4 linked regions of the Luteibacter rhizovicinus DSM 16549 genome follow. The protein of the gene in region 1 interacts with the protein of each later gene in a pairwise test. Links are inferred from orthologs where the notes say so. Each region holds a gene or a part of one and is shown in the gene's direction. Other genes may lie near its edges. The genes, in order: rho, yhbY, hfq and nusG.

Region 1 (7,758 bases):
GTGAGCGACAAGATCACCCATACGAGCGACTCTGCGTTCCAGGCAGAAGTTCTCGATTCCGACACCCCCGTCCTGCTCGACTTCTGGGCGGAATGGTGCGGTCCCTGCAAATCCATCGCCCCGGTGCTCGATGAGCTCGCTGGCGAGTACGAAGGCAAGCTGAAGATCGTCAAGATCAACATCGACGAGAACCAGCAGACCCCGCGCCAGTTCGGCGTTCGCGGCATCCCCACCCTCATGATCTTCAAGGATGGCAAGGTCGCCGGCACGCAGATCGGCGCCGTGGGCAAGGGCCAGCTGGCCAAGTTCATCGAAGCCTCGATCTGATCGCTCTAGCTGTACGTTTCACTTAAGCCGCCGCGTGAGGCGCTTTACGCCGCGCCTCACGCGATGCTAGGCTTCAGGAGTTCGCCGGGACATGCCTTGTCCCCCATGCTGCGAACCCTCTCCCATTTTTTCTTCAACGGCGCCCCGTGAGGTTTGCCCGTGTCTGATATCGAAACCAAAAATCCTAGCGACGCCAAGGGCGCCGGCGATCCGCCTGCGACCGAGCCGCGTCCCCGTACTCGCCGAAAGGCACCCGCCGCTGAAGCACCTGCGGTAGCGACGAGCGCGCCTGCTCCGGCTCCCGCACCCGCCGCGGCTCGTCCGCCGGCTACCGTGCCGCCGCTGCCTCCGCTGCCCACCCCGGCACCGGTACCCAGCCCGTCGCCCGCGCCACAGGCGGAGCTTCAGCTCAATAACGCACCGCAGGGCAACGCCCAGCAGGGCAACGAGGCGCGTCCCGCGACGGCCGAAGCCCGCGACGGCAACGGTAACGGCCAGCCGCAGGGCGGCCAGAACCAGCCGATGGGCCGGGCTGAAAACCCGAACCAGCCGCAGAACCGCCATACCAATCCGAACAACCCCAACAACCCGAACAACCCGAATAACCCGAATAACGCCGAACGCGAAGGTCGCGGCCGGCGCCGGCGCAACGAGCGCAACCAGCAGCGCCAGGGTGGCGGTGGCGGCAATCCGGGCAACGGTGGTGGCGGTGGCGGTGGCGGTGGTAATAACTACCAGAGCCAGCGCAATAACAACGGCTATCCGGTCGACGACGACGAGAACGCCGACGCCGGCAGCAACGATCGCCTGATCAACCTGACCGAGCTCAAGCGCAAGAACGCCATCCAGCTGCTCGAGTTCGCCGAGTCGCTCGGTGTACGCGAGGGCGTGGCCCGCCAGCGCAAACAGGACGTGGTCTTCAACATCCTCAAGGCCCACGCCCGTTCCGGCGGTGGCATCTGGGCTGAAGGCGTGCTCGAGATCCTGCAGGACGGCTTCGGCTTCCTGCGCTCGGCCGATGAGTCCTACCTGGCCGGTCCGGACGACATCTACGTCTCGCCCAGCCAGATCCGTCGGTTCAACCTGCGCACCGGCGACTACATCACCGGTCGCGTCCGCCATCCGAAGGAAGGCGAGCGCTACTTTGCGATGCTCAAGGTCGACGACATCAACGGCGATCCGCCGGAGGCGTCGAAGAACAAGCTGCTGTTCGAGAACCTCACCCCGCTGTTCCCGCGCAAGTCGTTCAAGCTCGAGCGCGGCAATGGTTCGACCGAGGACATCACCGGTCGCATCCTCGACCTCGTGGCGCCCATCGGTCGCGGCCAGCGCGGCCTCATCGTGTCGCAGCCGAAGTCCGGCAAGACGATGATGCTGCAGAACATCGCCCAGGCCATCCAGTACAACCATCCGGACGTCCATCTGATCATGCTGTTGATCGATGAGCGCCCCGAGGAAGTGACGGAAATCGCTCGCACCGTTCGTGGTGAAGTCATCAGCTCGACCTTCGACGAGCCCGCCGTGCGCCACGTGCAGGTCGCCGAGATGGTGATCGAGCGTGCCAAACGCCTGGTCGAGCACAAGAAGGACGTCGTGATCCTGCTCGACTCGATCACCCGCCTGGCCCGCGCCTACAACACCGTCGTACCGAGCTCCGGCAAGGTCCTCACCGGTGGTGTCGACGCCAACGCCCTGCAGCGCCCCAAGCGCTTCTTCGGCGCGGCACGTAACGTCGAGGAAGGCGGCAGCCTGACGATCATCGCCACGGCGCTGACCGACACCGGCTCGAAGATGGACGAAGTGATTTACGAGGAGTTCAAGGGCACCGGCAACATGGAAGTGCACCTGTCCCGTCGCATCTCCGAGAAGCGCGTCTACCCGGCCATCGACATCAACCGCTCGGGCACCCGTCGCGAAGACCTGCTCATCGAGCCGGACCTGCTCGCCAAGATCTGGATCCTGCGCAAGCTGCTCCACCCGATGGACGAGCTCAGCGCGATGGAGTTCATGCTCGACAAGATGAAGAACACCAAGTCCAACGACGAGTTCTTCAATTCGATGAAGCGCTGACCGCGCCTCGTGGAATCCAGCGAAAGGCCGCCTCCGGGCGGCCTTTTCGTTTTTCGCGCCCTCGCGCCGCATTTGCTACCCTGCGCCGCCGGGCATAACACCTTTTCCCGGCAGGCATACGCCCCCATGTGTGCCGCATCCGGCCCTGCCGCTCTCGTTCAAGGAAAGTCCGTGTCCATACCCAGCGCCGCCAAGAGCACGCCCATCGGCGACCGTAACGATCTGGTCGCCTATCTCGCCGCGGGCGAGAAGCCGCGTGAGGCCTGGCGCATCGGGACCGAACACGAGAAGTTCGGCTTCTACACGGACGACCTCACCCCGCCCCCCTTCGACGGCGATCGGCCGGGCATCCGCCAGCTTCTCGAGACCCTCGCCACGCGCTTCGGCTGGGACGTCGCCCGCGAAGGCGAGACGCCGGTCGCGCTGACCAAGGGCATGGCCAACATCACCCTGGAGCCAGCCGGCCAGCTGGAGCTCTCCGGCGCGCCGCTGCATTCGATCCATGAGACGTGCGACGAGGTCACCGAGCACCTCCGTGAGGTCCGTTCCGTGGCCGAGGAACTCGGCATCGGCTTCTTCGGCATGGGCTTTCAGCCGAAGTGGCGTCGTGACCAGATGCCGTGGATGCCCAAGGGCCGCTACAAGATCATGCGCGAGTACATGCCCAAGGTCGGTTCGCTCGGCCTGGACATGATGACCCGCACCTGCACCGTCCAGGTCAACCTCGATTTCGCCACGGAAGCGGACATGGTGAAGAAGTTCCGCGTGGGTCTGGCGCTGCAGCCGATCGCGACGGCACTGTTCGCCAACTCGCCGTTCACCGAAGGCAAGCCGAACGGCTACAAGTCCTTCCGCTCGCATGTGTGGACCGACACCGACGCCGACCGCACCGGCATGCTCGATTTCGTCTTCGAAGACGGTTTCGGCTACGAGCGCTATGTCGACTACATCCTCGATGTGCCGATGTACTTCAGCTATCGCGACGGCAAGTACGTCGACCTCTCCGGCCAGGATTTCAAGAAGTTCATGCGTGGCGAACTCCCCGCGCTGCCGGGCGTGCAGGCAAACATGAAGGACTGGGCAGACCACCTGACCACCGCCTTCCCGGAAGTTCGCCTGAAGCAATACCTGGAAATGCGTGGGGCCGACACCAGCACCTGGAACTCGCTGTGCGCATTGCCTGCATTCTGGGTCGGCCTGCTGTATGACGATGTGGCGCTCGATGCCGCGTGGGATCTCGTGAAGGACTTCACCCGGGCCGAGCGCCATGCGCTGCGCGATGGCGTGCCCAAGGATGCTCTGGCACTGCGCTTCCGCGATCACACCGTGCGCGAACTCGCGCTCGAGGCGGTGAAGATCGCTTCGCATGGTTTGAAGCGTCGTAACGTGCAGGGCCACCGCGGTACCGACGAGTCGATCTACCTCGAGCCGCTGGAAGAGATGGCGCTGTCGGGCAAGACCCAGGCCGATACCAAGCTGGAACTGTTCCACGGCCGCTGGAACGGCAGCGTGGATCCGATCTTCAGCGAATACGCGTACTGAGGCCGCACGCATGCAGATGAGCGAAACGAAACTCGGCCGCCTCGACGACCTGCTGGCCTCGACCAACCGCTACTCCCTGGAAGCCCTCGACGGCCTGTTCTCGGCGGCTCTGGTCGGACCGATCGATGTGGATGTCGATGACTGCGTTGCCGTGCTGGAACTCGGCGGGGCGACGCCATGGTCGTCGGAAGCCGAAGCGAGCGAAGCCGACGGCCTGATGCGGGAATTCTGGCAGGTCATTGCCGCCCGCGTGGCCGCCGATCCGAAGGTACTTGGCGAAGAATCCCTGCCCTTTATCGACTCGCCGGAGGAATTCGACGAGATCGATGACATCAGCACGTACACCGGTGATTTCCCGATCGCCAGCGACTGGGCTATCGGCTTTCGCTTTGCTCTCAACGAGTGGGGCGAGGCCTGGGACGAATGGATGGATGAGAGCCTTTATCCGTTCATGGGCATGCTGATGACGCTGTCGGCAGATCAGACCGAAGCGACACCGGATATGCCGGCGCTGCCGTTGCCCTCGTTCGAGGAGCGGATGGGCTTGCTCAACGAGATTCCGTTCCAGCTGGCGAAGCTGTACCGGCGCCGCCATCCCGACCATGGAAAGACGTTGCGTCGCGACCCTTCGAAGGTCGGGCGGAACGATCCGTGTTCGTGTGGGAGTGGGAAGAAATACAAGAAGTGTTGCGGGAGTGGGGAAGCGTAAGAGCTCGCCACTGAAGCGGCTCCCACAAAAAAAACCTCCCCGTTGCCGGGGAGGTTTTTTTGGTTTCAGGCCTTACTGATCAGACGATCAAAATGCGTACTTGGCCGACACGCTGAGCAGGTTACCCTTGTCGTCGCTCTCGCCCATGATGCGATCGAGCGTCGAGCTCTCGCCACCGGCGATGTGCGCCTTGTTGACGAAGATGTGGGCGTAACCGGCGTTGATCTCGAGACGGTCGGTAGCCTTGTAGCCCAGACCGAACGCGACCCACTTGCGGGTGGAGTCCGGCACGCGGACGTCACGGTTCTGGTCTTCGGTCGGCGTCGTGTCGACGGCGACACCGGTACGCAGCGTGAGCTTGTCCGTCATGTAGTACTCGCCACCCACGGACACGAACCAGCTGTTGTGCCAGCCGAAGTGCTCGGTGTTCTGCGGCTGGTTCGGGTTTTCAAAGTTGACGGTGAGGTCCTGGAAGGAATCCCACTTGGTCCACGATGCGTCGATACCCCAACCGAACTTCGATGCCTGGTGCCAGTAGCTGGCGGTCGCGACAGCCGGCGTGGTGAAGCCTGCCGAGCCGTTGGTGTGGGTGAACGGCGGCTGGCCGCTGCCGAGCAGGGCGCCCACCGTCGGGTTCGACAGGACGGCGGTCACGTTCGACGGCATGGTGAAGTTACCGGTGCCTTCGAGCGTGTGCTTGATCTTGCTGCGGTAGTTCAGCGCGAGGCGATCGGTATCCGTCAGGCGCCACAGGCCACCGAGCTGCCAGCCGTAGCCCCAGTCGTCACCCTTGATGCGGGCGATACCGTCGCTGCCCGGCGGGACAACGGTGGCGTACTGCTGCGCCAGGCCGCGGGCAACGAGCGGCGAGATCTGACCGGCAGCGGCGGCGCGCTGGATCAGGCCGAGGCCGACGGTGTTGTAGTTGATCGCGCTGGTCAGTTCGGCGCTGGTCTTCTGCGCGATGAAGCTGGCGCCGATGGCGAACGTATCGGTGACATCGAACGAAGCCGAAAGCGTGGCGTCGAACGACTTGAAGTCGGACTTGATGCCGTTGTAACGGCCCTTCCAGTCGGAGTCATAGTCGGTCTTGAAACCGAACGGGGCGGTCAGGCCAAGGCCGATGTGCAGGCGATCGTTCACCTGGGTGGCGAAGTACATCGCCGGGACCGGGATGGTCGTGCCGGCGTCGCCGCCGTTGCCACCGGAGATCGGGCGACCCTGGGCATCGGTCGCGGTGCCGTGGAACTTGGTGCTGAAATTGATGCCGGTGACATCGGCCTGGACGACATTGCCCTTGAGCAGGGACATGGCGGCCGGGTTGTTCACGATGACCGAGGCATCGTCACCTGCGGCGGCAGAACCGGCGAAGGCGCGACCGAGCGCGGCGGCGCTGTTTTCCTTGAGCTGGAAAGCACTGGCGTGCGCGGCCTGGGGAGCCACCAGCGCGCCGGCGATGGCCAGCGAAAGGGCGGCAATGGCCAGCGGACGGGTATTGAGGTTCAGCTTCGACATTCGGGGTGGCTCCTGCTTTTTGTTCTGCTCTGGGTCGACGTCACGTTCGCGGAAAACCTAAAATTTATCCGTTTTCATACGCGCGTTTAACAATCTGGGGTGGAACTCTGGACGACTTGACGAGAAATTTGCAAGTGCTAATGCAACAAAGCTGTAACGGCGGGGGTTTACAGCACTGCCTGGGGGGCCCCACTTTTGGTAGGGTGGTAAGCCGAATCGCAAGCGAGACTGCCGTCATGCACTGCTACGTCTACGCCAGCCTGCGCAAACCCGACACCTACGTCTGGATGACCCGCCGCGACGGGTTCGAGATGCTTCCCGAACCGCTCGTCCTCCTCCTGGGCGAGCTCCGCTTCGTCCTCGAAGTGGAGCTGACACCACAGCGGAAGCTGCCGCACGACGATTCCGACCGTATCCTCACCAATCTGGCCGGCTGCGGCTGGCACCTGCAGACCCCGTCCAACGAGACGCTCACCGTCTGCAACCAACCCAACTTCAACCGGCAGATCGATCCCGACCTGACGCTCGTCCGCGCTTGACCTCGCCGAATACGCGCAGGGGCGCGCCGTGTCGCGCGGGTTAACGCCGCGTTACCGCGCCACCCCTGTGGCGTCCGTATACTCCCGCGCATGGCCAATCCCAAACGTCGACGACCACCGCTGATCAAGGCACTGCCCTGGTTCCTCCCTGCCCTCGCCGCTGTCGCGTGCGCCGGGTTGACCGCTTCACCGCTCGCGCTGATACCGCTCCTGCTCGCCAACGCCCTGGCCATGGGCGCGGTGTGCCATGCGATCGGCTTCGACCCGGAGCAGAGCTACCTGCGCACGACGCTGCGTCGCGGTTCGGCACACGTGGTGATGTTCACGATTTACACCTTCGTCGTCTTCGTGCTGGTCGCGTGGCCGCTCCTGAAGCTCACCCAGGCACCCAGCCTCGGGGCCGCACTTCTGCTGGCCGCGACGCTCGTCGTCGCGCTGGCCGCCCTTTGGCGCGTGTGGCCGGCCTTCGGCCTGCTTTTCCTCTGGGACGACGCCTACCCGGAAGACAGCAACACGGGTTCGTGGATCTTCACCGCCGTGGCGCGATCCATCTCGTTCGGCCGTCACCTGTCGGCGGAAGAGCGCTTTTTCTCGCATTTCGTGCCGGCCGCCCTGGGCTTGCTGGTGCTGGCCTTCTGCGCGGTGGCCTTGTCGGGCCTCTACGGGGTGTTTCCGTCGGAGATGCGGATCGCTGCGCTGGCCATCTACGGCGTCGTGCTACTGCCGGTCTGCGGGATGGTGATCGCCAACCGCACGCTGCGCGCCCTGCTCTGCGATCGCCGCGGGCACATCCGCACGGCCCGTGCGGAGCCCCGTCGCGAACCCCTCGTCGACACGCCTGCCGCGCCTGCGCCGATCCCCGTCCTGTCCAGCGAAGAAAGCCAGCCGGGCGTGCGTGAGCGCGCCCTCCTCGCCGCCGCACGCGAAGGCGATATCGCCCGTGCCGTGGCGCTCGTGGAAGCCGGTGCCGATCCCGACACCGGTGCCGAACCGGGTGAGCGCGACCAGCGCCCCGTGCTCACCCTGGCGGCGCTCTCGCCCGACATGCGCCTGTTG
Region 2 (7,486 bases), 1.1 Mb from region 1 along the record:
ACCTGCAACCGTCGGCTTAGAAGGCCGATGCTCTATCCGGTTGAGCTACAGGCGCAGGCACTGTACGTAGAACGCCAACTGGTCGGGGCAGAGGGATTCGAACCCCCGACATCCAGCTCCCAAAGCTGGCGCTCTACCAGACTGAGCTATACCCCGAATCTTAAAGTATCCACCGATAACGACTTGGTGAAGCCTTCAAATGTTACGGGTCAAGCCCAAGCCCGTCAATCCGTATGAACACACCACACTTTCAACCGCTTTTAAAGATGGTGCGCCCGGAGAGATTCGAACTCCCGACCACCAAGTTCGTAGCCTGGTACTCTATCCAACTGAGCTACGGGCGCACACTTTAAACCTTTGACTCGTTGCCTGCCGCTGTGAAGCGTTGGCGCCGTGTCGAGAAGCGGAATTATTCAGATATCGAGCGTGGGCGTCAACACTTTTCTGAAAGTTTTTTTCTCGAATTGGTAACAAGTGGGGTAATCAGGCGTCTGGACTTGCGAAGGGAGGTTTTCGCGAGGACCCCTTTCGCCGATGAATCGGCTCCCACATGACTCACTCGCCGATGAATCGGCTCCCACACTTCTACCCTGCCTAACGAAGAAGGGCGGCCTTGTGGCCGCCCTTCTCTTCTCACAGCTGCGTAGCGGGCTTGCCGACCTTATCCGGTGCCGAGCCAGCGTCCCCACGCGGGGGCGGCGGAGGCGGCGAACCAGGCTTGGTCCAGTCGATCGGCGGAGCAGGCTCGCGACCATTCATGATGTCGTCGATCTGGCGTGCGTCGATCGTTTCGTACTGCAGCAACGTCTCGGCCATGATGTGCAGCTTGTCGATGTTCGTGGTCAACAGCTCCTTGCTGCGCGCGTAAGCGCGATCAAGGATGGTGCGCACCACTTCGTCGATCTTGCGTGCGGTCTCGTTGGAGACGCTCTTGTGCTGCGTGACGGAGCGACCGATGAAGACCTCGTCCTCTTCCTCGCCATAGGTGACCGGACCGAGTTCATCGGACAGGCCCCACTTGGTCGCCATGTTGCGCGCCATCTTGGTCGCACGCTCGATATCGTTCGACGCCCCGGTGGTGACCTTGTCGTGGCCGAAGATGAGTTCCTCGGCGACGCGGCCGCCATACAGCGAGCAGAGCTGCGATTCGATCGCCACCTTGTTCATGCTGTAACGATCGCCTTCCGGCAGATACATGGTGACGCCCAGCGCGCGACCGCGCGGGATGATCGTGACCTTGTAGACCGGATCGTGCTCGGGCACCAGGCGACCGATGATCGCGTGGCCCGCCTCGTGATACGCGGTGAGCTTTTTCTCTTCGTCGTTCATGGCCATGGAGCGACGCTCCGAGCCCATGAGGATCTTGTCGCGTGCACGATCCAGATGGCTCATGCGCACTTCGCGAGCGTTCTCACGCGCCGCGAACAGCGCCGCCTCGTTGACGAGGTTGGCGAGATCCGCACCCGAGAAGCCCGGGGTACCACGCGCGATGACCATCGGGTCGACGTCGGCCGCGGTCGGCACCTTGCGCATGTGCACCTTGAGGATCTGGTCGCGGCCCTTGACGTCCGGCAGGCCGACGACGACCTGGCGATCGAAGCGACCCGGACGCAGCAGGGCCGGATCGAGCACGTCGGGGCGGTTCGTGGCGGCGATGACGATGATGCCCTCGGTGCCTTCGAAGCCGTCCATTTCGACCAGCAGCTGGTTGAGCGTCTGCTCGCGCTCGTCGTGACCGCCGCCCATGCCGGCGCCACGATGGCGGCCGACGGCGTCGATCTCGTCGATGAAGATGATGCAGGGAGCGTGCTTCTTGGCCTGCTCGAACATGTCGCGCACGCGGCTGGCGCCGACGCCGACGAACATTTCGACGAAGTCCGAACCGGAGATCGAGAAGAACGGCACCTTGGCTTCGCCGGCGATCGCCTTGGCGAGCAGGGTCTTACCGGTACCCGGCGGACCCACCATCAGCACGCCGCGGGGAATCTTGCCGCCGAGCTTCTGGAACTTGCCCGGATCGCGAAGGAACTCGACGAGCTCGCCGACTTCTTCCTTCGCCTCGTCACAACCGGCGACATCGGTGAAGTTGACCTTGACCTGGTCTTCGCCCTGCAGCTTGGCGCGCGAGCGACCGAAGCTCATGGCGCCACGGCCACCGGAACCGGCCTGCATCTGGCGCATGAACCAGATCAGCACGGCGACGAAGATGATGATCGGCAGCCAGTTGAACAGCAGTCCGAGCAGGGAGAAGCCATTGTCGGCGGGCTCCTGGCGCAGCTCGACGCCCTTGTCGCGCATCTGCTTGACCAGGTCGCTGCTGGACATGCCAACCACCGGTACGACCGTGCGATAGGCACCGCCATCCTTCAGCTTGCCGGTGATCGTCGGCGGCGCCGTGGAGGTGATCGTGCCGCTGGCCACGTTACCGTTATCGACGTTCTGGGCGAACGTCGTATACGACATGTCCTGCGACGAGCCGCTGTGGGGATTGAAAGTCTGGAACACGGTAAGGAGGACCACCGCGATGACCAGCCAGAGCAACAGATTTTTTGCCATCTCATTCATGCGGTGTTCTCGCCAGGTTACCGGGACGCCGACTTGAGGCCGGTCGCCAGTGCATACACCTCCGCCGAACGTGCGCGGGAGGCTTTCGGTTTACGCATCGTCACGCGACTGAAGTCAGCACGCAAGTTCTTAAGGTAGTCGTCGAACCCTACGCCCTGGAACAGTTTTACCAGGAACGACCCGCCTGGCTTGAGCCAGTCGAGACTGAACTGGCGAGCCAGGTCACAAAGGTCCATCGCACGGATCTGATCGGCCAGTGCCACACCAGACATATTGGGGGCCATGTCCGAGAGGACAAGATCGACCTTCTGGCCGCCGAGCATGGCTTCCAGCTCACGGAGAACGGTTTCTTCGCGGAAATCGCCCTGCATGAATTCCACACCGGCCAGGCTGGCCATGGGCAGGATGTCCATGGCGATCACCTTGCCGGTGTCGCCCAGACGGCGCCGGGCCAGCTGGGACCAGCCGCCTGGCGCGGCGCCCAGGTCGACGATCGTCATGCCCGGCTTGATAAGGCGATCGCGCTCGATCAGCTCCTCGAGCTTGTAGATGGCGCGCGAGCGCGCCCCTTCCGCCTGAGCCCTTTTGACGTAGGGATCATCGAAGTGCTCTTTCAGCCACTGGGAGCTGGTCTTACTGCGTGCCATGGCTTTAGACCGGAGCTTATTAAGGAGCGGGCCTTGCATGATACCCTTTGACGCCTGTCAGCCGCACATCGAACCTGAACGCAATGTCGCTTTCCCCTACACAGTCCCGCTATCTCCGCAGCATGGCCCACGATCTCAAGCCGGTCGTCCTGCTGGGCAACAAGGGTGCCACCGAGGCCGTGGCCAAGGAACTCGCCCAGGCCCTGGATATCCATGAGCTGGTCAAGGTCAAGCTCTCCGGAGGCGACAAGGACGAGCGCCAGGCCCAGATCGACTTCCTGACCAGCCAGACCGGCTCCGAAAAGGTCCAGGAAATCGGCCATATCGTCGTCCTGTTCCGCCGGAACGAGCAGGATCCGAAGCTCGCCCTACCCCGGTAACCCGCCATGGACCTCTCGTTCGAGCACCCTGGCGAGTACCTCTTCGTGCGCCGGGTGGGCGCGAACACGGTCACCATCGTCGATCGCGACTTTCACAAGAGCCTCCTGCTGACCCCTGAAAAGGTCGTCGAGGACTGGCCGGTGACGGACGCCAAACAGCTCACGCTGTCCGACGTCGCCCTGATCGCAGAGCTCAAGCCCGAGTTGGTGATCATCGGGACCGGGGAGCGCCAGGTCTTTCCCCCCGCCGAGGTCATGGCTGGCTTCCTGCGCCAGGGCATCGGCGTCGAGGCGATGACCAACGGCTCGGCCGCGCGCACCTACAGTCTCCTGGCCGGCGAGGGCCGCAGGGTCCTGGCGGCCTTCATCCTGCCCCAGGGATAACCTTTCCATGCGCATCCTCGTTCTCGGTGCCGGCGGCACCGGCGGTTACTTCGGCGGCCGCCTGAGTCAGGAAGGCGCGGATGTGACCTTCCTGGTGCGACCGGATCGGGCAGCGGCGCTGGATGCGAAGGGCCTGGTCATCAAGAGCCCGTTCGGCGACGCTACCCTGACGGTGAAACACGTCACCGCCGACACGGTCGCCGCGGCGGGCACGTTCGATCTCGTCCTGCTCTCCTGCAAGGCCTACGACCTGCACTCGGCCATCGAGGCGATCGACCCGGCCATCGGGGAGACGACGGCGATCCTGCCGATCCTCAACGGGCTGGCCCACTACCCCGTGCTCGACAAACGCTTTGGCGCTGACCGGATCATCGGCGGCATGTGCGTGATCAGCGCTGCGAAGGGCCCTGCAGGAGAGATCCTGCACTTCGGCAGCGGGGCATCGGTGACCTTCGGCGAACGGGACGGCACCGGACACGACGGCCGCTGCATCGCCATCGCCGAAGCCTTCACCAAGGCGAACGTCGACCACACGCACTCGACCGATATCGAGCGCGACCTGTGGGCTAAATTCTCTTTTCTGGCCACCCTCGCCGGGGCGACCTGCCTGTTCCGCGCCAGCGTCGGCGACATCGTCGCCACGAACGATGGCCGCCAGCTCACCGAGCAGATGTACGAGGAGTGCCTGGCGGTGGCGCGCGCGGCCGGTCATGCCGTACCGGACAACGCCCGCGCCTTTGCCTGGAAAACACTGACGCAGGAAGGCTCACCACTGACGGCGTCCATGCTGCGCGACCTGGAATCGGGACAGCGCATCGAAGCCGACCACATCGTGGGTGACATGCTGCGCCGGGCGCGGGACGCTGGCGTCAAAGCGCCGATGCTGGAGGTGGCGTTCGCGCACCTGCAGGCGTTTGAGGTGCGGAACAAGCGCCAGGCCTAGGCGGTGGGGGCCCCTGCTCCTGTAGGAGCCGATTCATCGGCGAGCTCTTGCTTCGATGGGGAGGCCTCGTGAGGGGCTGAGGCCAGCAACCTGGGAGGAAGCGCTGCTGTGCAGCGCGTGTATTTACTATTCGCCGATGAATCGGCTCCTACATTTACCTATGCATTCGCCGCTGAAGCGGCTCATGCATGTACCTATTTTGCTGGCAGATATTGCAGCGGGTCGACGGGGTTGCCGTCGCGGCGGATCTGGAACTGGAGTTCGTCGCGGGTCGCGCCGCTCGAGCCCATTTCGGCCACGGCCTGCCCTGCCTTCACTTTCTCGCCTTCCTTGACCAGTCGCTTGCGATTGTGACCGTAGGCGGAGAGGAAGCTGTCGCTGTGCTTGATGATGACCAGCTCGCCGTAGCCGACCAGGCCGTTGCCGCTGTACACCACCACGCCATCGGCGGCCGAGCGCACCGGGTCACCGGCCTTGCCACCGATTTCGATGCCGGGAATGGCGTCGGCGGAAGAGAACTTCTTCAGCATCGTGCCGTCGGCCGGCCAACGCCAGGCGATGCCGCCGGCGCTACGCGATGCGCCACTGGTCACGATAGGCGTCGCTGCCGGCGGATTCTCCACGGGGGCGGGCGCCGCGGCGGGGGCGTTAGGCGCACTCGGGGGCACTGGCACGGCAACAGGAACGACCGACTCCGCCGGCTTGCCGGCGACGACGACCGGTGTGTTTGTCGTGGTCGCGGGGGCCGGGACAGCGGGCGGCGCGACATCGGCATCCGTCACGCTCTGGAAAGCGGGTTGCGCAGGCTGGGCCGGCGGCGGTGTGCCATGCGGCGCATTACCGGCGGGCGGCGTACCCGCGGGCGGGGGCGTAGCGGCCACGACGACCGGCGCGGCGTGCGCGGGCGCCGACTTGCTGTCATGACCCGGCGGGGCGAGCCGCAGGTCCTGGCCCGGCCAGATGGTGTACGGCGAGGCAATGCCGTTCCAGCTGGCGAGATCGCGGAAATCCACCTTGTTGCGGAAGGCGATGCTGTAGAGGGTATCGCCCTTCATGACCCGGTAACTGCCACCAGGCGGCGCCGGAGGCGGCGTCGCGTCGTGGCTCGGCGTGTAGCTACCCGGGCTCCGCGTGACGATGACAGAGCTGCGCGTGACATCGCAGCCCGCCACGACCACGGCAGCCGACAGCACGCCTACCAGCGCGAGCGGACGGATCATGAGCATCGCGGATTTCCTTTCACGGGCACTCATCGCAGCAGGAACCACCACACGGCCAGAAGGACGACTGCAACGATAGCAGCCCAACCTATCCACTCTATGTGTTTACGCAGGATCCGTTCAGCGCGCTCGCCGAACAGGCGTACGAGCAAGGCCAGCAGCCAGACCCGCTTGCCACGCCCGATCAGCATGCAAAGCAGGAACGGCAGCAGGGGCACCCCGATGATGCCGGAAGCCCAGGTCACGAACTTCATCGGCACCACGGGCTGCAGCGCAGCCATGGCCAGGGCGATGTAGAGGGCCAGCGCATGCGCGGCCATGTCCTCGCGCAGACTTGCCACGCCCTTCTCGATCGGCGCGAGCAGGTGCATCGACTCGAGAAGCGGCTTCAGGGCCTCGTAGGCGTAGTGGCCGAGCATGTAGCCGACCAGCGAACCCGCCAGCGAAAACAGCAGGCTCCAGTTCGCGTAGCGGAAGGCCTTGCGCGGCTCGGCCAGCATCATCGGCGCGAGCATCACTTCCGGCATGATCGGGAAGATGAAGGCTTCGACGAAGGACAGGCCCGCGAGATAGCGGACCGCGTGACGATGACGCGCCCAGACGATGGCGCGTTCGTAAAGCGAAGCAAACATCCGCATTCAGCGGTTTTCCCTGTCGTGGAGGCGCATCAACCGATGCCGCCGAGTAAGGGCACGAAACTCACCGCACCCAGTTCTTCCCGTAAGACCTCGCCGTTCTCGCCCTTGCGCAGACGCAGGAGCACCTGCTGGCTCGGGCTACCGACCGGCGCCACGAGCACGCCGCCCGGCTTGAGCTGGTCAAGCAGTTTCAGCGGAACGCGGTCGCCGGCGGCGGTGAGGATGATGGCGTCGAAAGGCGCATCCGACTCCCAACCCAGCTTGCCGTCGTCGTGCCGCGAACGGAGGTTCTCGATGCCCAGCTGACGGAACCGGCGACGCGCCTGGCGCAGCAGCTCTTCGATCCGTTCGACCGTGTAGACCGTGGTCACGATGCCGGCGAGCACCGCGGCCTGGTAACCCGACCCCGTGCCGATTTCGAGCACACGCTCGGGCACGCCATGCTCGATCAGCGCCTCGGTCATGCGGGCGACGATCCAGGGCTGGGAAATGGTCTGTCCGTGGCCGATGGGGAGCGCCGTATTCTCATAGGCGCGCGAATGCAGCGCCTGATCGATGAAGTGATGTCGCGGCAGCTGCCGGATGACTTCGAGCACGCGCTCGTCGCGAATGCCTTCCTCGACCAGTTTGGCGACCAGGCGGTCGCGCGCACGTTGCGAGGTCATTCCTTCGCCGCGCAGGGCCGAAGCAGGCAGGGCATGCAGGTTCA
Region 3 (7,083 bases), 1.1 Mb from region 1 along the record:
CGCGCCGCCGCGTGCGATCGGCAACTATGGCGATGAGGTCGATAATTTCGTCTGGCCGCGTCACGCCGGCGACTTCACCATCCTGCGTGCCTACGTCGGCAAGGACGGCAAGCCGGCGGACTTCTCACCGGACAACGTGCCCTACCATCCGCCGTCGCATCTTCAAATCTCCACGGAAGGTGTCGCCGAGGGCGATTTCGTCATGCTGGCCGGCTATCCGGGTATCACCTACCGCCACCGCACGGCCGCCGAATTCGCCGACCAGATCGAGTGGCGCCTGCCGACGTCGGTCGCTGTGCTGAAAGCCTTGCAGGACGTGATCGAGGCCGAGGGCAAGGCCGACAAGGAGGCCGGCATCCGCTACGCCTCGCAGTTGCAGACCCTGAAGAACGGTATCAAGCGATTCAGTGGCGAACTCGAAGGTCTCGAGCGCAGCGACGCGGTGACGGTTCGCCGTGAGGACGAGGCCGCCATGCTGGCATGGCTCGCGACGCAGCCCGATGCGAAGACGCTGAAGCCGCAGATCGACCAGGCCATGGCGCTCATCGCGCAGGGCAAGGACGTGCGCGAGCGCGACCTTCTCGTCGGCTTGCTATCGAGCCAGACCCAACTGATGCGTGGGGCGCTGTCGATCGATCGTCTCGCGGTCGAACGTCCCAAGCCGGACGCGGAGCGCGAGTCCGGCTACCAGAAGCGCGACGAGGAACTGATCCAGAGCCAGCTGAAGCAGATCCAGCGTCGTTATGACGCGCGCGTGGAAAAGGCCCTGGTCACGTCCTTGATGACGCGCTATCAGAAGCTGCCGGAAGGGCAACGCCTGCCTGAAGTCGACAAGGTGTTCGGTCGGACGCCAGCCGATCTCGCCAAAGCGCTCGATCACATCTATGGCGCGACGGCATTCGGCGGCGAGCCCGAGCGCACGCGCCTGTTCGCGGCAACGCCAGCCGAGATCGAGAAAAGCAACGATGCCCTGCTGGTCGCGGCTCGCACCCTGCGTCCCGCGCTGCTGCGCATCGAGGACGAACGCAAGGCGCGTGAAGGCGACCTCCTGCGCCTGCGTCCCTCCTATATGCAGGCACTGATCGCCTATCGGGAGAAGCAGGGCAAAGCGGTCTATCCGGACGCCAACTCCACCCTGCGTGTCAGCTACGGTAAGGTCACGCCGTTGAAGGCGCGCGACGCGGTGACCTATGCGCCGCTGACCACCGTGCAGGGGATCGTCGAGAAGAACACGGGTGTCGCTCCGTTCGATGCACCCAAGCCCCTGCTCGACGCCATCCGTAAGGGCGACTTCACGGGCTACGCCGATCCGAAGACGGGTGCCATGCCGGTCGACTTCCTCAGCAACCTGGATACGACGGGTGGCAACTCGGGTTCGCCGGTACTCAATGCGAAGGGTGAGCTGGTCGGTCTCAACTTCGACAGCAACTGGGAAGCCGTCAGCGCCAGCTGGATGTACGACCCGCGCTACAAGCGCGCGATCCACGTCGACATGCGCTACATGCGTTGGTTGATGGACAAGGTGTATCCGTCACCGGCGTTGCTCAAGGAACTGGGTGTTCCTGCAAAGTAAGTGACAGGCCGAGTGTCAGGCGTTATCCACACGGATTGTGGATACGACCTGCATAACCGTGTGGATAAGTCGGATCGCGCCTTCGCAGGCAAGGGCTTGCGTTGCCTTGGTCAGTGAGTAGCCACGAGCTGATCACTTGCCCCAAACAGATAACAACTTTATCAGTCCCGTGACGAATGCCCCGCCAGCGCTAAACCACGCTAGCGCGATGGAACCGCTCACGATGGGCGTGTACCAGCGGATATCCAGCTGGGTCTTCATTGTGTCCATGGCGAGTTTTCTCGCTTCGGCTTCAGCCTTGTCCCTCTCGGCGCGCACCTTCATCGTCTCATCGAAGGATCGGGATGATTCCCTGTTGAGCTTCCTCATCTCCGCGTAGAACTTCTCGGCCTCGGCGCGAGTACGGTTGAGGTCGGCGTAGAACTTCTCGCGTTCCGTGGATTCGATGCCGGTGTGATCGGTCGGTTGCGCTTGCGCGGTCGTCATCGAAAGAACTCCATGGTCGCGGACGAAGGGATATCCACAGCACGTGTGGACAGGGCTTGCATAAGCATGTGCATAAGTCGGATAGCGGCTTGCCTGGCAAGCACTTGCGTTGCAATGGTCAGTAAGTGAGCAGTCGTCTGCGGAAGCGTAGCGCAGCATGCGAAAAGTGCGAGGTCAGCCGTCCCTGATTCTCACGCGCGTGATATCCACAGCGAATGTGGATACCGCCTGCATAACCATGTGCATAAGTCGGATTCGGCCTTCGTCGCCATGCACTTGCGTTGCGCTGCTTACTTACTGACCACACCGCGACATCCTCCTGCGCGATATCCACAGGCGATGTGGACAGGCCTTGCATAAGCCTGTGGACAACTGCGTTCCCGCCTTTGCCACCATGCACTTGCGTTGCGCTGCTTATTCCTTGACCGCTTGCTGCGTGACATGGGCTAACCTTGCGCTTGTTTGATCGCGGTCCGCGCATGAGTCTCGACACCCGCCCCCTTGCCATCTTCCTGATGGGCCCGACCGCGTCGGGTAAGACGGCGCTCGCCTGCGCGCTGGCGGATCGCTATCCGGTCGCGCTCATCAGCGTCGACTCGGCGCTGGTCTATCGTGGGCTCGACATCGGTTCGGCCAAACCGGATGCCGCGACGCTGGCGCGGTATCCGCACGAGCTGGTCGATATCCGCGATCCGGCCCAGCCCTATTCGGCGGCGGATTTCCGCAGCGATGCGCTGGCCGCGATGGCCCGGGTGAGGGAAGCGGGGAAGGTTCCCCTCCTGGTCGGCGGCACGGGCCTGTACTTCCGGGCGCTCCAGCGTGGCCTGTCCGACCTCCCGGAAGCCGATCCGGTCTTCCGCGAGCGGCTGGGGGCGGAAGCGGCAACCGTCGGTTGGGCATCGATGCACACACGCATGGCGGCGATGGACCCCGTCGCCGGTGAGCGAATTCGGCCGGGCGATGCCCAACGCATCCAGCGCGCGCTCGAGGTCATGGCGCTGACCGGCCAACGCCTGACCGATCTGCAGAAGCAGGCAACCGGCGATCGACTGCCCTGGCGGGTGCTCAAGCTCGCCCTGTTGCCGGACGACCGCAAGGCGCTGCACGCCCGGATCGCCACCCGCTTCGACACCATGCTGGCCGAGGGCTTTCTCGATGAAGTCAGGGCGCTCAAGGCCCGCGCCGACTTGCATGCCGACCTTCCGGCGATCCGCGCCGTGGGCTACCGGCAGGCCTGGGAGTATCTCGACGGGCAGGGCGACGCCACGAACCTGCGCGACCGTGGTATCTATGCAACGCGGCAACTCGCCAAGCGGCAGATCACCTGGCTTCGAAGCGAGCTCGACGCACGCACGTTCGACCCGGACCGGGGGGATCCGTTGCCGGAAGTGGACAAAGCGCTGGGCCCGTTCCTGGGAATGCCGATGTCGTCACGTCCGGCGCTTCCTGCTGGCGTTTAAAAGCAGTTAAGATTCAAGACACTTGGGCTGGGGCGCCGTTTGGCGTTTTTTTACCCGGACCCGTACGAAAGGCGTAGGGGAGAAGAAGAAATGTCCAAAGGGCAGTCGTTGCAGGATCCGTTTTTGAATGCGCTTCGCCGTGAGCGCGTGCCGGTCGCCATTTACCTGGTGAACGGTATCAAGCTGCAGGGCACGATCGAGTCGTTCGACCAGTTCGTGGTTCTGCTGCGCAATCAGGTGAGCCAGATGGTTTACAAGCACGCCATCTCGACGGTCGTGCCGAGCCGCAATGTGCGGGTCGGTGGCCACGAGAATCACCCGGAATCGGGTGCGGGCGACGCCGAGGGTTGAGGGGCCCCGGCGGCAACCCATATGTAAAGGAACGGGTGCGCGTATGCTTTGGCATCGCGCGCCCCTTCTTCTCATGAGGTCATCCCCCTAAGTGTTCGATAGGCAAAAGAAAGGCGAGCGGGCCGTGCTGGTCCTGCCGCATTCGCGTGGCGAAGGCGACGCGATCCGCCGTGGCGAGGAATTCGCCGAACTGGTCGCTTCGGCAGGCGCCGAAGTCCTGGCCAGTATTCCGGCCCGGGTGGCGACACCCAATCCCCGTTTCTATATCGGCAGTGGCAAGGCCGACGAGGTCGCCGAAGCCGTGCGCGCGCTCGAGGCCGACCTGGTTCTCGTCGATCACGAGCTGACGCCGGTGCAGGAGCGCAATCTCGAGAAGCACCTGGGGACGCGCGTCGTCGACCGCGCCGGGCTGATTCTCGACATTTTCGCCCAGCGGGCCCGTTCCCATGAGGGCAAGCTCGAGGTCGAGCTGGCCCAGCTCAAGCACGTTGCGACGCGCCTGGTTCGTGGCTGGACCCATCTGGACGCCCAGCGCGGCGGTGCCATCGGCAACCGCGGCCCGGGTGAAACCCAGCTGGAGACCGATCGCCGCCTGCTCGCCGAGCGCGTGAAGATGCTGAGCAAGCGCCTGGAGAAGGTGCAGACCCAGCGCGACCAGCAGCGTCGCTCGCGCCTGCGTAACACGGTGCCCCGCGTCGCCCTGGTCGGCTATACCAACGCCGGCAAGTCGACCTTGTTCAATGCGCTGACCACCGGCGGCGTGTACGTCGCCGACCAGCTGTTCGCAACCCTGGATCCCACGGTGCGCAAGATCGACGGTCTGGCGTGTGGTCCCGCGGTCGTCGCCGACACGGTCGGTTTCATCCGCGAGCTGCCGCACGATCTGGTCGCGGCGTTCCGCGCCACCCTGGCCGAGGCCCGTGATGCCGACCTGCTCATCCACGTCAGCGACGCTGCCGACGAGGAACGCGAGATTCTCCGCAAGGTGGTCAACGAGGTGCTCGAGGAGATCGGCGCCGGCGATGTACCCCAGCTGTCGGTGATGAACAAGGTGGACCTGATCGACGCCGAACCGCGCGTCGATCGCGGCGACGACGGCAAACCGCGTCAGGTCTGGCTTTCCGCAGCCAGTGGCGCCGGCCTGGATGGGTTGCGCGACGCGCTGGGCGAGTTGCTCGGTGGTGACCGCATCCGTGCGGGTCTTGAGCTTCCTCTCACGGCCGGGCGTCTGCATGCTCGCCTGAAGGCGGCCGGCGCCATCGCCGGCGAGGCCATCGATGAGCATGGCTGGCACCTGGATATCGACGCCCCACGCTCGGTCCTGGCCCCGCTTATCGGCGACGATGTCCACGGCAGGCCGCTCCGCGACCTGATCGATCCCCCTCACGCGGAGTTCTGATCGGTCGCGATCGAGCACCGATCCGCACCCGTCTGCTAGAATTCACAACGTTTGCGTGCCCATTCGGCTGGGCGGCGGGGTATCACGCCCGCCGTCCATCCCCGTCGTTCGGGTTCACCTGAAGGCTTGCCAGCCGCCCACCCTCCGGTCCCCCAAGGAGACTGTCGCTCATGGCTTGGAACGAACCCGGTAACGGCCAGAAGGATCCCTGGAACCGCAACCGGTCGAGCGGGCAAAAGCCCGATCTCGACGGCATGCTCAAAAGCCTGAAGGCTCGCTTCGGCAAGTTCGGCGCGGGAAGCGGCGGCGTACTCGCCATCGTGCTCGTCTTCATCGTGGCCTGGCTGCTGGTCAGCAGCTATACGGTGATCGACGCCCGGCAGGTCGGCGTGGTGCTGCGCTTCGGCCAGTTCTCGCGCGTACTCCCGCCCGGCTTCCACCTGAAGGCGCCCAGCCCGGTCGAGACGGTGACCAAGGTCGAGATGACCCAGGTCCGCTCGATCTCGGACAACGTATCGATGCTCACTCGCGACGAAAACATCATCGCGATCGACTTCAACGTGCAGTACCAGGTGTCCGACGCACGCAAGTTCCTGTATTCGAACAACGACATCGAGAACGGCACGATGAAGAACGCCTCGGAAGCGGCTGTCCGCTCCGTCGTCGGCGCCAACATCATGGACAACATCCTGACCACGCCGGGTGTCGACACGCCGACGCCGGCGCAGGCATCCGCCGCAGGCGTCGCACCCGCGGCCAAGGAAACGCTGCAGCAGCAGACACGCGACATCCTCCAGGCCACGCTCGACAAGTACGACGCCGGCATCCTGGTCACGGGCGTCAGCTTCCAGAACGTGTCGCCACCGAAAGAAGTGAAGGACGCCTTCGACGACGTCAACGCCGCCCGCGAAGACAAGCAGAGCGAAGAGAACAAGGCCCGCGCCTACGAGAGCCAGGTCGTTCCCGTGGCGCGCGGCGATGCCTCGCGCATCGCCGCCGAAGCGCAGGGCGAACGCGTCGAGCGTATCGCCCGTGCCAACGGTGACGTCGATCGCTTCAATGCGCTGCTGAAGGAATACCGCGCCGCTCCCGAGGTCACGCGTCGTCGCCTGTGGCTGGAGACGGTCGAGGAAGTCATGGCCGGCAATCCGAAGGTGGTCGACGGCAGCAACGGCAAGAACATCATCCAGCTTCCGGTCGAGTCGAACGGCGGCACGGTTCGCAACGTGCCGGTCGTGGGGCCGGTCATCCAGTCGGCGACCACCGATGCGAACCCCAATCCGCAGGGGAATGCACAGTGAAATACATTTCCGGCCTCATCGTCGTCATCCTCGTCCTGCTGGGCTTCAACAGCGCCTTCGTCGTCAAGGAAGGCGAGAATGCCCTCCTGCTGCAGTTCGGCCGCATCGTGCGGGCGGACTACCAGCCGGGCCTGCACTTCAAGATTCCCGTCGTGCAGCAGGTGATGCGTTTCGACAACCGCATCCTCGGCCTGGATGCGCAGCCCGAGCGCTATTTCACGCTCGAGAAGAAGAGCGTCAACGTCGACTTCTACGTGAAGTGGCGCATCGCCGATAACGCTGCGTATTACCGTGCCACGTCGGGCGAGCAGACCCAGGCCATCCAGCGTCTCACGCCGATCGTGAAGGATGCCCTGCGCCACGAGTTCAACTCGCGCAAGCTCGAGGACCTGATCGCCGGCGGTCGTGAAGACATCACCGGCCAGGTGCGCAAGGACACCGATCTCGCGGCACGCAAGAACCTCGGCATCGCCATCGTCGATGTGCGCATCAAGCGAATCGACCTCCCCGACG
Region 4 (7,672 bases), 1.5 Mb from region 1 along the record:
GTCGTCGCGCAGTTCCAGGCGAACGATGTCCGAGCAAATCTCGAGGTGAATCGTGATCTCGCCGTCACGGCCATCCGGATAGCCGTGACGCACGGTATTGACCAGCAATTCCTCGAGCACGAGGCGTACGTCGGCGCGACAGGCATGGTCGATGGCCGCGAGATCGAGGGTCATCTCGGCACGGTCCAGGGCGAGGAACACGTCCTCCAGGCGGTTAGGAATGCACAGCCGCATCGAGGCGGGCTCCCTCGGCGCCGGTGTCGTGCCAGGTCAGGGCGAGCAGGGCGATGTCGTCGTAGGCGACAGCGCCTTCGACATACGCATCGACATCGCTCAGTACACGATCGACGAAGGCTTCCGGCGTCGCGCCTTCTTCGATGCGCGACACGCTTTCGAGCAGGGCGTGCGCGCCATAGAGCTTCTGGTTTCCCGCATGCGCCTCGCTGACGCCGTCGGTGTACATGAGCACGGTGTCGCCCCCAAGCAGCGTGAGTACGCGTACAGGGTAGCGTGCTTCGCGATCGAGGCCGAGGGCGGGGCCGGTCTCCACGTCGACCAGGATGGCGCTACCGCCTGCGTGCAGCACGGGCTGTTCGTGCCCGGCGCTGGCGAGGGCGAGCAATCCGGTTTCGGTCTCGACCACGCCGCACAGCAGGGTGACGAACATGCAGGTGTCGTTGCCTTTGCACAGTTCCCGGTTGAGCGAACCGAGGATGTCACTGGGTGAGCGCGCGTGGGTGGCGATCGTGCGCGCGAGCGTGATCGTGCGCGCCATGAACAGCGCGGCCGGAATGCCCTTGTCCGAAACGTCGCCGACCATGACGCAGACGTGCCGTGCGCCGAGCGCGAAGTAGGTGTACAGGTCGCCGCCCACCGCGCTGGCCGGGCGAAGCGCCGCATGCAGCTCGAGCCGGCCGTCATCGGCGAGCCAGTGGGCATCGGGGATCAGGGCGAGCTGGATCTGCCGGGCGATCTCGAGTTCGCTGGCCATGCGCTCCTGCTCGCGCGCCGTCCGCTTGGCCGTATCGATATGGCCGGCAAGTTGATGACGCATGTGATCGAAAGCGCGCGTGAGTCGGCCGACTTCGTCGTTGCGGCGAAGGACCGGGAGCTCGAAGTCCAGATCGCCGCGCGATACGTTCTCGGCGCGCTCGGCGAGCACTCCCAGTGGCGCCATCAGGCGGCGTGTCACCACCAGGGTGATCAGCGACACGCCGGCAAGGGCGAGGATGCCGAGCAGGATGTCGACCATGTAGGTATGGCGCAGGTCGGCAAGCACCTGACGTTCCGGCATATTCAGGCCGAACGTCCAGCGCGTGCCCTCGATCGGGACGAAGTAGATCCACACGGGCTCACTCACCCGGCCGCCCTCCTCCGGGGTGATGCGTACCGGGTTGCGCTTCGCTGCCAGGGCGGCGAGCAAGGGGCGGCTGCCTCGCGTGCCGATGTAGGACACCCAGTCGTGGGCCAGGAACTTGCCGTCGGCGTCGACCACGAAGGCCGAGGCATGGTCGGGCTTGTCCAGTTCGCCGAGTAACTTTTGCAGCCAGTCCAGGCTGATGGTGACGTCGGCCACGCCGATGACCGGCAGGTTCTTGCCCGCTATGGCGGTGGAGAAGCCGACCAGGGTCTCGTTGCGCTCGGCGGAGCGGAACGGTGGTTGCCAGCAGCCTTTGTCGCAGTTGAGGCCACGGATGAACCAGGGTGAGCTCCAGTACGGGGCGGGATCGCTCAGGCGGGTTCCCATGACGATGCCCCCGGCCGGATTGCGCCTTGCCACGGGTGCGTCCTCCGGGCGCAGGGTCGAATGGTCGTGTGGCACGAAAGCGGCGCTGATATCGCCGATCTCCGGGTTCGCCTCGAGAACGTCGCGGATGATCGCCGGCGCCTGCTCGCGCCGGGTGGTGAGCAGGCCGGCGAGTACCTGGTCGACCTTGGCGACACCATCGATGCGTGCCTGGATGCGGTTGGCGGCGGACGAGGCGATGGCCGCGGCCTCGCGTTCGGTCTGGCCGAGGGTTTGCTCGCGGGTGTGCGTCAGCAGCAGGCCGCCTGTGACGATCAGGACGATCGCCGACCCCAGCAGGACGGCCAGGGCGAGTCGGGAGGCGACGCTGCGAAGGGCCATCGGGCATTCCAAGGGTGCGTAGGGCCGAATCTATGCCGGTCGGGTCGGTCGGACAAGCCGCCGGGAGGCCATAATGCGACTTTTCAGAGCAAGGTGATTGCATGCCCGGCACGCAGCGTGAGGTCGAATTCCGTTTCCTGGCCCAGCCGACCGACGTGAATTTCGGCGGGAAGGTCCATGGCGGCATGGCGATGAAGTGGCTGGATCAGGCCGGCTACGCCTGCGCAGTCGGCTGGAGCGGGGCCTACTGCGTCACCGCCTCGGTCAGCGGCATCCAGTTCCTCGCGCCGATCCTGATCGGTGACCTGGTCACCGTGCGCGCCCGCCTTATCCATACCGGCACCTCGAGCATGCACCTGGCGGTGGACGTCCTTGCACGGGACCTGCGCAGCGGCGAGCAGCGCCTGGCGACCAGTTGCGTCATGGTTTTCGTGGCGCTCGACAAGCCGGATGGCGGCAAACCCACCCCTGTCCCGCCGTGGAAGCCGGTGGAGGCGAAGGATCTGCGTCTGCAGGAGTACGCACTGAAGCTCATGGAGATGTCGCGCGCAATGGAGCCGCTGGTGCTGGCGACCCGCGAGGCGTAAAAACGCTTCCCTTCACGGGGGCTCCTCGCTACACTTCGCGGCCCACCCGTCGACGGCCCGTATCGACGGGGTGTCCGGGCCTCCGGAAGCCGTCATTGCACGCTGATTCGCCTGCAGAAGTTATTGACAGTTTCCGGGACGCTCGCGACAATAGGCGTTCTATGTTGGAGGAATACCCAAGCGGCCAACGGGGGCAGACTGTAAATCTGCTGGCTTACGCCTTCGGTGGTTCGAATCCACCTTCCTCCACCAGACGAGTTCCGCGCAGTGCGGGAGTAGTTCAATGGTAGAACTTCAGCCTTCCAAGCTGATTGTGCGGGTTCGATTCCCGTCTCCCGCTCCATTGTAACTTCGCGCGCTGCGTAATCGTGCTCATGTAGCTCAGTCGGTAGAGCACTTCCTTGGTAAGGAAGAGGTCGCTGGTTCGATTCCAGTCATGAGCACCATCTTCGTCGTCCGCGGCGGTTCCTTTTTTTACTATCTCATTGGCTCCAGCGGAGTTTAGCGCTCATGGCAAAGGGTAAGTTCGAACGTAAGAAGCCGCACGTCAACGTCGGCACCATTGGTCACGTCGATCACGGCAAGACCACGCTGACGGCTGCGCTGACGAAGATCGGCGCCGAGCGTTTCGGCGGTGAATTCAAGGACTACGGTTCGATCGACGCTGCGCCGGAAGAGAAGGCGCGCGGCATCACGATCTCGACCGCCCACGTTGAATACGAATCGCCGATGCGCCACTACGGCCACGTCGATTGCCCGGGACATGCTGACTACGTCAAGAACATGATCACCGGTGCGGCGCAGATGGACGGCGCGATCCTGGTGTGCTCGGCCGCTGACGGCCCGATGCCGCAGACGCGCGAGCACATCCTGCTGTCGCGTCAGGTCGGCGTGCCGTACATCGTCGTGTTCCTGAACAAGGCTGACATGGTCGACGACGCCGAGCTGCTCGAGCTGGTCGAGATGGAAGTCCGCGAACTGCTGTCGAAGTACGAGTTCCCGGGCGACGACACCCCGATCATCCACGGTTCGGCCCGTCTTGCTCTTGAGGGCGACCAGTCGGAAATCGGCGTGCCGTCGATCATCAAGCTGGTCGACGCGCTCGACAGCTGGATTCCGGAGCCGGAGCGCGTGATCGACAAGCCGTTCCTGCTGCCGGTCGAAGACGTGTTCTCGATCTCGGGTCGCGGTACGGTGCTGACCGGTCGCGTCGAGCGCGGCATCGTCAAGGTGGGTGATGCGGCCGAAGTGGTTGGCCTGAAGGACACCCAGCAGACGACGGTCACGGGCGTGGAAATGTTCCGCAAGCTGCTCGACCAGGGTCAGGCCGGTGACAACGTCGGCGTGCTGGTCCGCGGTCTGAAGCGTGAAGACGTCGAGCGTGGCCAGGTGCTGGCTGCTCCGAAGTCGGTCACGCCGCACACCGAGTTCGAGGGTGAGGTGTACATCCTGTCGAAGGACGAGGGTGGCCGTCACACGCCGTTCTTCAGCAACTATCGCCCGCAGTTCTACTTCCGTACCACGGACGTGACGGGTTCGATCAAGCTGCCGGAAGGCGTCGAGATGGTGATGCCGGGTGACAACGTGAAGATCAACGTCACGCTGGGCTTCCCGATCGCCATGGACGAAGGCCTGCGCTTCGCGATCCGCGAAGGCGGTCGTACCGTCGGCGCCGGCGTCGTGGCGAAGATCAACAAGTAAGTACGAGTGATGCCGGTCCCCTGGGGCCGGCATCCCCACTGTTTCATTTGTACGCCAGTAGCTCAATTGGCAGAGCAGCGGTCTCCAAAACCGCAGGTTGGGGGTTCGAGTCCCTCCTGGCGTGCCATTCTTGAGCGCGCATGAACACGAAGGCAGAACAAGCCAAGGGTATGGGCCCGGCCGACATCGGCAAGCTAGCGCTTGCTTCCATCGTGCTCATCGCCGGCATCGTCGGTTTCTACTATTTCAGCGATAACCCGAACGTGCCGTCTTTCGCGCGCGTCGTCGGCGTTATTGTCGCCGTTGCCGCCGCCCTGGCGATCGGTGCATTCACGGTCCCTGGCCGTAAGCTGCGCGGCTTCATCGCCGAGTCGCAGTTTGAGTTGCGCAAGGTCGTCTGGCCGTCGCGCGACGAAACGCTGAAGACCACCGGTATCATCATCGTGGTCGTCATCATTCTCTCGCTGCTAATGGGGCTGATCGACTGGTTGCTGAAGACGGTCGTGCTCGATTGGCTGCTTAAGCTCGGACATTGAGGTAAGGCATGAGCAAACGCTGGTACGTGGTTCACGCCTATTCGGGATTCGAACAGCAGGTTCGCAAGGCCCTGACCGAGCGCGTCGTGCGCGAGGGTATGGAAGAAAAGTTCGGTGAAATCCTGGTTCCGACCGAGGAAGTCATCGAGATGCGCGGTGGCCAGAAGCGCCGCAGCGAGCGCAAGTTCTTCCCTGGTTACGTCCTGGTGCAGATCGAAACCGATACCAACGGCAAAACGCCGCGTATCGACGACGAATGCTGGCATCTGGTCAAGGAAACCCCGAAGGTCATGGGTTTCATCGGCGGTACCGCCGACCGTCCGCACCCGATCAAGGACACCGAGGCCGAGGCCATCCTCAGCCGGGTCCGCGAAGGTGTCGAGAAGCCCCGCCCGAAGGTCCTCTTCGAGCCCGGCGAGATGGTTCGCGTCACCGAAGGCCCGTTCAACGACTTCAATGGCGTTGTCGAGGAAGTGAATTACGAAAAGAGCCGCCTGCGCGTCGCGGTGCTCATTTTCGGTCGTTCTACCCCGGTCGAGCTCGAATTCGGCCAGGTGGAGAAGGCCTAAGGGCCTCCTGGTCGGTCCTCCCGACCCGTTCGGCACGGGCGTTGCATAGCCCGAAGCCGGCGCCTATAATGCCCGGTCCACGCTGGAGCTTTATGCTCCGGCGTGTCCGTGTTTCAGGGGTTCGCATAAGCGGGCCCATTCACCACCAGGGAAGGTCTACAGCGAGGAGCCGCAAGGCGCCAGCACTCGCGAGGAAAGTTAAATGGCAAAGAAAGTCATTGGTTACATCAAGTTGCAGGTGAAGGCCGGTCAGGCTAACCCCTCGCCGCCCGTCGGTCCGGCGCTCGGTCAGCGCGGCCTGAACATCATGGAGTTCTGCAAGGCGTTCAATGCCGCGACGCAGAAGCTCGAGCCGGGTCTTCCGATCCCGGTCGTGATCACGGCCTATTCGGACCGTACCTTCACCTTCATCACGAAGACCCCGCCGGCCTCGATCCTCCTCAAGAAGATCACGGGCGTGGCCAAGGGCTCGCCCAAGCCGAATACCGACAAGGTCGGTAAGGTCACCCGCGCCCAGCTCGAGGAAATCGCGAAGCAGAAGGAGCCGGATCTCACGGCTGCCGATCTGGATGCCGCCGTGCGTACGATCGCCGGCAGCGCGCGTTCCATGGGCCTGGTAGTGGAGGGTTAAGAAATGGCAAAGCTCACGAAGCGTATGAAGGCCGCTACGGCCGCCGTCCAGCCCGGCAAGACCTATGGTCTCGACGAAGCGCTGAAGATCGTCAAGGACAACGCCAAGGCGAAGTTCGCCGAGTCGGTGGACGTCTCCGTCCGTCTGGGCATCGACGCGAAGAAGTCGGACCAGGGCGTGCGCGGTTCCTCGCTGCTGCCGCACGGCACCGGCAAGACCGTCCGTGTCGCCGTGTTCGTTCCGCCGGGTGAGAAGGCCGATGCCGCTCTCGCCGCCGGTGCCGACGCTGTCGGTATGGACGACCTCGCCGAGAAGATGGCCGCTGGCGATCTGAACTACGGCCGCGTCATTGCGACGCCGGACGCGATGCGCGTCGTCGGTAAGCTCGGCCAGGTCCTCGGTCCCCGTGGCCTGATGCCGAACCCGAAGGACGGCTCGGTCACCGCCGACGTCGCCACGGCCGTCAAGAACGCCAAGGCTGGCCAGGTCAAGTTCCGTAACGACAAGGGCGGCATCATCCACGCCACGATCGGTAAGGCCAGCTTCGACGCTGCCCAGCTCGCGGACAACCTGAACATGCTGATCTCCGATCTGCTGAAGGCCAAGCCGGCCGCGGCAAAGGGTCAGTACATCCAGCGCGTCGCGATCTCCAGCACCATGGGCGTGGGCGTGCCGGTCGATACCTCGACCGTGAACACCTCGGCCAAGTAATTCGTTTTACGGCCTCTGCCGGGTCTCCCGGTGGAGGAACGTTTTTGAAGGCAGCCCCGGTCGATAGACCGGTGCAGCCGTCAAAGACCGTAGGCGCGATCAGCGCGCGACGGCGACGAGCAGGGAGCTCGTGTTGGCATGGAAACGCCGTCGTCGTTAGCGGGATCGCTTAATCGGATGCCTCCATGGGTCTGGCCTGCGTAGATGGTGCTGCCCCTTCTGGTATTCGTTTCGAATCTGGAAAGGCCACCACCCGGGACACCTCGTGTCCCCGACGTCAGGACGATGTCGCCCAGGACCGCAAGCGGCAGGAGCCGTGAGCGGAGTTCATTTGGAGGAGTGCAATGGCTCTCAATCTGTCCCAGAAGCAAGAAGTAGTCGCCGAGCTGGCAGAAGTCGCTGCGAAGGCTCACTCCTTGGTCGCCGCCGAGTACGCAGGCACCACGGTCTCTCAGATGACCGCGATGCGTAAGAAGGCTCGTGAGTCCGGTGTTTTCTTGAAAGTTGTCAAGAACACGCTGGCCGCACGCGCTGTAGCCGGTACCGAATTCGAAGTCGTCCAGGACGCCCTCGTCGGTCCGCTGCTGTATGCGTTCTCGCTCGAAGAACCCGGCGCTGCCGGGCGCGTGATCAAGGAATTCGCAAAGACCAACGACAAGCTGATCGCGAAGGTCGTGTCCGTGGAAGGCAAGCTGCTTCCCGCCGCCCACGTCGATGTGCTTGCCTCGCTGCCGACCCGTCAGGAAGCGCTCGCCATGCTGGCTCGCGTCCTCAGCGAGCCGGTCGCGATGTTTGCCCGTGCCGTCAAG

The links.
Region 2: the proteins of rho (region 1) and yhbY interact in binary tests that used the Escherichia coli proteins (3 or more experiments, as listed by UniProt). The link is inferred for Luteibacter rhizovicinus DSM 16549 from one-to-one orthologs.
Region 3: the proteins of rho (region 1) and hfq interact in binary tests that used the Escherichia coli proteins (3 or more experiments, as listed by UniProt). The link is inferred for Luteibacter rhizovicinus DSM 16549 from one-to-one orthologs.
Region 4: the proteins of rho (region 1) and nusG interact in binary tests that used the Escherichia coli proteins (3 or more experiments, as listed by UniProt). The link is inferred for Luteibacter rhizovicinus DSM 16549 from one-to-one orthologs.

Annotation. Positions count from the first base shown.
Region 1 is NZ_CP017480.1:1,154,763-1,162,520, forward strand. Bases 1-2,941 are described here. They hold rho (transcription termination factor Rho), read left to right. Parts: upstream 1-486; coding sequence 487-2,397; downstream 2,398-2,941. Other genes in these bases: trxA (thioredoxin TrxA), read left to right, coding at 1-327; BJI69_RS05340 (glutamate--cysteine ligase), read left to right, coding at 2,569-2,941. Also shown: more of BJI69_RS05340, read left to right, coding at 2,942-3,939; BJI69_RS05350 (OmpP1/FadL family transporter), read right to left, coding at 4,736-6,163; BJI69_RS05355 (YcgL domain-containing protein), read left to right, coding at 6,400-6,702; BJI69_RS05360 (ankyrin repeat domain-containing protein), read left to right, coding at 6,793-7,758. UniProt on the Escherichia coli protein: Facilitates transcription termination by a mechanism that involves Rho binding to the nascent RNA, activation of Rho's RNA-dependent ATPase activity, and release of the mRNA from the DNA template.
Region 2 is NZ_CP017480.1:15,965-23,450, forward strand. What follows is about bases 2,275-4,943. They hold yhbY (ribosome assembly RNA-binding protein YhbY), read left to right. Parts: upstream 2,275-3,295; coding sequence 3,296-3,592; downstream 3,593-4,943. Other genes in these bases: ftsH (ATP-dependent zinc metalloprotease FtsH), read right to left, coding at 2,275-2,565; rlmE (23S rRNA (uridine(2552)-2'-O)-methyltransferase RlmE), read right to left, coding at 2,583-3,212; BJI69_RS00130 (Mth938-like domain-containing protein), read left to right, coding at 3,599-3,976; panE (2-dehydropantoate 2-reductase), read left to right, coding at 3,984-4,919. In the rest of the region: more of ftsH, read right to left, coding at 634-2,274; BJI69_RS00140 (peptidoglycan DD-metalloendopeptidase family protein), read right to left, coding at 5,114-5,974; BJI69_RS00145 (YqaA family protein), read right to left, coding at 6,169-6,777; BJI69_RS00150 (protein-L-isoaspartate(D-aspartate) O-methyltransferase), read right to left, coding at 6,807-7,442.
Region 3 is NZ_CP017480.1:74,953-82,035, reverse strand. Bases 2,325-5,239 are described here. They hold hfq (RNA chaperone Hfq), read left to right. Parts: upstream 2,325-3,609; coding sequence 3,610-3,870; downstream 3,871-5,239. Other genes in these bases: hflX (ribosome rescue GTPase HflX), read left to right, coding at 3,962-5,239; miaA (tRNA (adenosine(37)-N6)-dimethylallyltransferase MiaA), read left to right, coding at 2,539-3,519. Also shown: BJI69_RS00435 (S46 family peptidase), read left to right, coding at 1-1,573; BJI69_RS00430 (hypothetical protein), read right to left, coding at 1,706-2,059; more of hflX, read left to right, coding at 5,240-5,269; FtsH protease activity modulator HflK, read left to right, coding at 5,440-6,570; protease modulator HflC, read left to right, coding at 6,567-7,083. UniProt on the Escherichia coli protein: RNA chaperone that binds small regulatory RNA (sRNAs) and mRNAs to facilitate mRNA translational regulation in response to envelope stress, environmental stress and changes in metabolite concentrations.
Region 4 is NZ_CP017480.1:2,661,271-2,668,942, forward strand. What follows is about bases 3,886-6,740. They hold nusG (transcription termination/antitermination protein NusG), read left to right. Parts: upstream 3,886-4,960; coding sequence 4,961-5,521; downstream 5,522-6,740. Other genes in these bases: tuf (elongation factor Tu), read left to right, coding at 3,886-4,416; secE (preprotein translocase subunit SecE), read left to right, coding at 4,557-4,952; rplK (50S ribosomal protein L11), read left to right, coding at 5,724-6,152; rplA (50S ribosomal protein L1), read left to right, coding at 6,156-6,740. Outside these bases: BJI69_RS12030 (ATP-binding protein), read right to left, coding at 1-234; BJI69_RS12035 (SpoIIE family protein phosphatase), read right to left, coding at 215-2,128; BJI69_RS12040 (acyl-CoA thioesterase), read left to right, coding at 2,230-2,715; more of tuf, read left to right, coding at 3,226-3,885; more of rplA, read left to right, coding at 6,741-6,863; rplJ (50S ribosomal protein L10), read left to right, coding at 7,208-7,672. UniProt on the Escherichia coli protein: Part of the processive rRNA transcription and antitermination complex (rrnTAC). The complex forms an RNA-chaperone ring around the RNA exit tunnel of RNA polymerase (RNAP).